2 regions of the Sphingomonas flavida genome follow, and region 1 is predicted to be linked to the other one. Evidence: predicted binding sites of a transcription regulator. Region 1 holds the regulator's gene; the other holds the start of a gene.
The links. The regulator LexA, encoded in region 1, represses DNA repair genes until DNA is damaged. The targets are predictions, from matches to a motif close to GTTCCNCNCTTGTTCT.

Region 2: the regulator LexA is predicted to act here: its motif matches at 1,367-1,382, upstream of U1703_RS18995 (DUF6771 family protein).

The regions. Positions count from the first base shown of each region.
Region 1 is NZ_JAXOJH010000003.1:135,852-139,026, forward strand. It holds gene U1703_RS04865 (ComEC/Rec2 family competence protein) at 1-1,506, shown strand, start outside; gene lexA (transcriptional repressor LexA) at 1,915-2,592, opposite strand; gene U1703_RS04875 (molybdopterin molybdotransferase MoeA) at 2,648-3,175, opposite strand, start outside.
Region 2 is NZ_JAXOJH010000025.1:5,229-8,403, forward strand. It holds gene U1703_RS17630 (helicase C-terminal domain-containing protein) at 1-1,002, shown strand, start outside; gene U1703_RS18995 (DUF6771 family protein) at 1,182-1,319, opposite strand; gene dcm (DNA (cytosine-5-)-methyltransferase) at 1,506-2,708, shown strand; gene U1703_RS17640 (very short patch repair endonuclease) at 2,698-3,168, shown strand; gene U1703_RS17645 (type II restriction endonuclease) at 3,155-3,175, shown strand, end outside.

The DNA.
Region 1 (3,175 bases):
GGACGCGGTTTCGCCCCGGTGACGCTGCTCACCCCGGCCGATCGGGGCGAGGGGCTGCGCCAGCGCCTGTCGCACCGTATCACCAGCCGACTGACGGGAAGCGAGGGCGGGATCGCGGCGGCGCTGGCGACCGGCGATGTCGGCGCGATCGGCGAGGCGGATGCCGAGGCGATGCGGCGTGCCGGTCTCGCCCATCTGCTATCGGTCAGCGGGCTGCATATCACCGCGGTCGTCGGGATCGTCATGGTGCTGACCATACGGCTGCTCGCGCTGTGGCCATGGCTGGCGCTGCGTGTGCGGCTGCCGCTGGTGGGGGCGGCGGCCGGGGCGGTGGCGGCGATCGGCTATACCTGGCTGACGGGCGCGGAGGTGCCGACCATCCGTTCCTGCGTCGCCGCGATCCTGGTCCTGACCGCCCTGGCGCTGGGACGCGAGGCGATGACCCTGCGGCTGGTGGCGGCGGGGGCATTGATCGTCCTGCTGTTCCGACCCGAGGCGCTGGTCGGCGCAAGCTTCCAGCTATCCTTCGCCGCGATCACCGCGATCGTCGCGCTGCACGAGCATCCGACGGTCCGACGGTGGCTGGGGCCGCATCCCGACTGGCGCTGGTCGGCGCTACGCCAGTTGGGTGCGTTGCTCGCGACCGGGATCGTCGTCGAAGCCGCGCTGATGCCGATCGCCGTCTTTCATTTCCACAAGGCGGGGCTTTACGGCGCGCTGGCCAACATCGTCGCCATCCCCTGGACGACGTTCGTGGCGATGCCGCTGGAGATGATTGCGCTGCTGCTCGAGCCGCTGGGCTGGGGCGGCCCCTTCTGGTGGCTGCTGGGCAAGGCCTTGGGATTGCTGCTGGCCCTGGCGCGCTGGGTGTCGGCCATGCCGGGGTCGGTCGTCGCGCTGCCGGTCGCCTCACCCTGCGCATTTGCGGTGGCGGTGGTCGGGGGAGTTTGGATCGCGTTGTGGCGGACGCGGTGGCGGTGGTTGGGCCTGCCGCCCTTGATGCTGGCGATCGGCATCATGCTGGCCGCGCCGACGCCGGACCTGATCGTGACCGGCGACGGGCGGCATGTCGCGGTCATGGCGGGGGATCGCGTGGCGCTGCTGCGCGACCGGGCAGGGGATTATATGCGCACCACCCTGACCGAACTGAGCGGGGCGGGTGGCGAGCCGCTGGCGCTGGCCGACCAGGGCAATGCGCGGTGCGGGCCCGATATGTGCGTGACGCGGCTGGCGCGAGGGGATCGGACTTGGCGGATTGCGGCGACGCGCAGCGGCTATCCGGTGCTATGGGCGCGGCTGATCGAACTGTGCGGCAAGGTCGATATCGTCGTTGCCGACCGGCGCCTGCCCGCGGCGTGTTGGCCGCGCTGGCTGAAGCTGGATAGCGGTGCCTTGCGACGGACCGGTGGGGTTTCGATCCGGCTTGACCCGCCGTCGGTTCGGATGGTGCGCCAGCCGGGGGACCGGCATCCGTGGATCCCCACGGCCATGGGGCAGGGGCGCTAGAGTTTGATCCGCCTGACCTGAACTATGGCCTTACCACCCCGGCGGAGGCCGGGGTCCAGTTGCGAAGGTTTCATTGATGGAACGCGTCGGTCGACCACCACCGCACCCCCAACTGGACCCCGGCCTCCGCCGGGGTGGTGTTTCGGCTTGACTGGATCAGCCTCCAAGCCTTTGCCATGCCATGCCATGCCATGCCATGCCATGCCATGCCATGCCATGCCATGCCATGCCATGCCATGCCATGCCATGCCATGCCATGCCATGCCATGCCATGCCATGCCCGAGTCTGTGCAAGCCTCTCCTTTGGCGAGAGGCGAGGGAAGGGCCGATAGCCAGCACCCCCTTCTCACATTCCGTGGTCTTCGCCTTCTGTCCCGTTAAAGGGCAGGGCAACGAACCAACCCAAGCTCAGTCGTAGCGGCGGAGTATGCCCGACAGCTTGCCCTGCACGCGCACTTGGGCAGGGGCATAACGTTGCGGGTCATAGGCACGGTTGGCGGGGTCAAGGCGGACCATCGAGCCTTCACGCCGGAAATATTTGAGCGTCGCCTCCGCATCGTCGATCAGCGCCACGACGATCTGGCCGTCGCGGGCCACGTCGGTGCGGCGGATCAGCGCATAGTCGCCGTCCAGGATACCCGCCTCGACCATCGAATCGCCCGACACTTCCAACGCATAATGCTCGCCTGCACCCAGCAGGGCAGCAGGCACCGCCAGCGTCGAGCTGCCCTCGAACGCCTCGATCGGCAGGCCGGCGGCGATGCGGCCATGCAACGGAATCTCGACCACGTCATTGGCCGGTTCGGCGATCGGCTTGGGCGCCGGGGGCCGCACATTGGCCTCGGTCGGCGCAGCCACGGGCTTTTCGGGGCGATCGGGCATCCGCAGCACTTCCAGCGCGCGGGCGCGGTTGGGCAGGCGACGAATGAAGTGGCGTTCCTCCAGCGCGGAGATCAGGCGATGGACACCGGACTTGGACTTGAGGTCCAGCGCCTCCTTCATCTCCTCGAAGGACGGCGACACGCCGGTTTCCTTCAAACGGTCGTTGATGAAGCAGACAAGCTCATGCTGCTTTGCGGTGAGCATCGCGATCCTCCGTCCAGAACAGACGTGGAACTTATATGGAACGTTTTGGCTTGCGTCAAGCTAGCATCAGGATTTCCGCCGAGTCGCCGGCTCGTGCGGCGGGGACATGCGGCGGGCGGATGATCAGGCAGGTCGAACGCGCCAGGGTAAGCAGCATCGAGCTGTCCTGAATGGCGGCGGCATGGACCCGGCCGTCGATCATCGCGGCGCGCAGGTAATCGATCCGCGGGCCGTTGGCGGGCAGGTCCTCCCCCAGGATCGCCGGGATCGGGGCGGGAAACGGATCGGCCGCGCCCGCCATATGCGCGATCAGCGGCCGGACGAACAGCGTCGCGGTCACGAAGGCGGAGACGGGATTGCCCGGGAGGCTGAGTACGACCGTGTCACCCAGGCGTCCGGCCATCATCGGTTTGCCGGGGCGAAGCGCGATCCGCCAGAAATCGACCTGGCCGCCCGCCGCCTTCAGCGCGGGCTGTACCAGATCATGGTCGCCGACGGATGCACCGCCGGTCGTCACCAGCAGATCGGCCTCGACCCCGGCAAAGGCATCGCGCAAGGCATTGAGGTCGTCGGGCAGGATGCC
Region 2 (3,175 bases), on a different contig from region 1:
GTTACACAGCAGGTCAAAGGCCAACCGGCAAGCGCACTTCGCCCGCTTTTGAACTACTGTATCGAGGGCGACATCCAGTGGTGGCAAGCTGGGCGGTCCCGCCTCGCGCACGCGCCCGAAGGGCAGGATAGCGGAGTAAATCCCTCTATTGTTTTGCAGAGGCAAGCGTTCGACCTCCTAGCAATGGCACAAAGCAAGCAGGCGGAATCGAAGCTGCAACAGGCAGTAAATACTGAAAGTGATCGATCCGTGAGGGGTTATCTAAAGCAGCAGCTGGCAGAGGCCACGACGATAACCGATCCTGCTAGTGCCCAAGCCGTTCTGTTATCCGCGGTTTCTGACAATCGGCGTGTGATAAAGCCGATTGCAGGTATTACCCATACCCGCATTACCGCACCCGCAGGCCAAGCCGAAGCGAGCCTTTCCTTCATTTCCTCGCGCTTTATCAATCCCAACCAGTTAGTCCTTCACGCAAACGCGCTTGCGGACGACTTGGTATGGGACGAGCACCGTACCGAGCGCTTCGAAGCCTCTATACGTGACCTAGGCAAGTTGATTGGGTTTGGCTCGCAGCGACCCGACAACGAGTATCGAGATGGTGGGCCGGACAACCTGTGGGCCGTAGGTGGTTTGCACTTCCTCGTCATCGAGTGCAAATCGGGGGTGAAGAACGATGGGCGTTTGATCTCTAAAGACCACTGCAATCAGCTGCTTGGGTCTGTTTCGTGGTTTCTTCGAAACTATGATGCCAGTTGCACGTATACACCCATCCTTATCGAACCAGTGAGTAGGTTTCAGCAGGAGGCGTCTCCATCTGCGGATATGCGGATAGTCGATGATGAAAAGCTGAGAACATTAAGAGAGTCTATTCGATCGTTTGGTAGTTCGGTTGCAGCGCTTGGGACCTTCAATGATGTGACGGGGGTAGCGGCCATACTCGACAGCCACAGATTCACTGCCGCAAAATTCACGAATTACTATACAAAGGCGTTCTCTAAATAGCCGCTGCACGGGTGTCGGTTTATCGTTTCGGTTACGACTGGCCGGCACCCCGTGAAGCTGTCACTCCTTGCCTAGGCATGACTAGGAAACGCATCGGATCAGAACGGCAGCGGTATCTGGTTGATGTCGTGCACGGGCGTCGGCGCCTCCAGCTTTTCAACGATCGCCAGCGATAGCGCCTAAATTGCGCGCTCACGATAGTGTGGATCACGCATCGACAGCCCAAGCCGTGCAAAGGCGGGAGCCGAACGGATGGCGGCAGAGACAGACTCGGGGCTGACGCTTGGCATAGCCGCAGGAGAACATATAAGGAACATATGAAGCAAGCAGCTTTGCGATGAACGGCGGGCAGGGAATGCCGAGTGGTTCCTTTTTGTTCTTGCTTGTAGGGAATCATAGCGTCATTGTGGCACAAATCTTCCCAGAGGTGCTGCTTGCCGTCCGTATCCGAGTTTTCCCGTCTTCGTACCAGCGCCGGCATCAGCGTAGATGCCCTTGCCGACTTGGCGGGTTTTTCCCGCAGTACGGTTTATCGTTGGGAGCGCGGGCTGACGCGGCCACGCCGGGCGGCCGTGAAGCTGCTCGACACGATGATCCGCGACAGTCGAGCGGCGAAGCCGCAGACGAAATCGCCGGGCAAAACCTTCCGTTTCATCGACCTGTTCGCCGGTATCGGCGGCCTGCGCCGCGGTTTCGATGAGGATGGCGAATGCGTCTTTACCAGTGAGTGGGACAAATATTCGCAGGCCACCTACCTCGCCAACTACGAGTGCGAGCATGAGGTTGCCGGCGACATAACCAAGGTGCCGGTGGAGAGCATCCCGGCACACGACCTGCTGCTGGCTGGCTTCCCGTGCCAGCCCTTCTCAATCGCCGGGGTGTCAAAGAAGAACGCGCTCAACCGGCCGCACGGCTTCGCCGACGAGACGCAGGGCACGCTGTTTTTCAACGTGGCGAAAATCATCCAGCACCACCGCCCGCGGGCGTTCCTGCTGGAGAACGTCAAGAATCTGGTCAACCACGACAAGGGCCGGACGTTCGAGGTCATCCACCGCACGCTGACGGCCGAGCTGGGCTATCAGGTCCATTGGAAGGTCATCAACTCCAAGGCGTTCGTGCCCCAACAACGCGAGCGCATCTTCATAGTCGGCTTCCGTGATCCGAACGATTTCACCTTCGCGGACCTCGTGCTGCCCGACATGCTCAACGGGCCAAAACTCGGCACCATCCTGCATCCAGAGGACGGCACCGAGGAGCTGGACTCCCCTTACACCCGGGGCAACATCGCTTCGGTGTCGGAAAAGTACACGTTGACCGATCACCTGTGGCGATACCTCCAGGGGTATGCCGACAAGCACAAGGCAGCGGGCAACGGCTTTGGGTTCGGACTGGTCGGACCGAACGACGTCGCCCGCACCCTGTCGGCACGGTATTACAAGGATGGATCGGAAATCCTTGTCGAGCAAAAGGGAAAGAACCCCCGCCGGCTGACGCCGCGCGAGTGTGCCCGGCTGATGGGGTTCGATGAACCCGATGGCCGCGACTTCATCATTCCCGTGTCCGACACGCAGGCCTATCGCCAGTTCGGCAACGCCGTCGTGGTGCCGGTAGTGAAGGCGGTCGCCGAGCATATGCTGCCGTGGCTTGTCGATCGCGCCGAGATCGCGCCGGAACGGCTTCAGCGGAAGCTGGCGCTTGCCGGGTGATATAGTCGATGCGGCGACGCGCAGCCGCATGATGGCCGGGATCAGGGGGAAGGACACCAAACCCGAGCTGGTGGTGCGGCGCGGCCTTCATGCCCTTGGTTTCCGGTTCCGGCTCCACGATCGCGCCCTGCCCGGCAAGCCCGACATGGTATTGTCACGGTGGCGCGCGGTCATCTTCATTCATGGCTGTTTCTGGCATGCGCATGACTGCCCGCTGTTCCGCTGGCCGGGCACCCGGCAGGATTTCTGGCGGCAGAAGATCGGGCGCAATCAGGAGCGCGACGCCGAAGTGGAGGCTGCGCTTGACCATGCCGGATGGCGCGTGCTGAAAATCTGGGAATGCTCGATGAAAGGCCCCGGCCGGATCGGGGCGGACGCCGTCATGCCACTCGCGGCCGACTGGCTCCGCTCCGATCGGAAACAGGGGGAGATCAGGGGGACGCTGCGTGCCGGTGGGTGATCTTGTC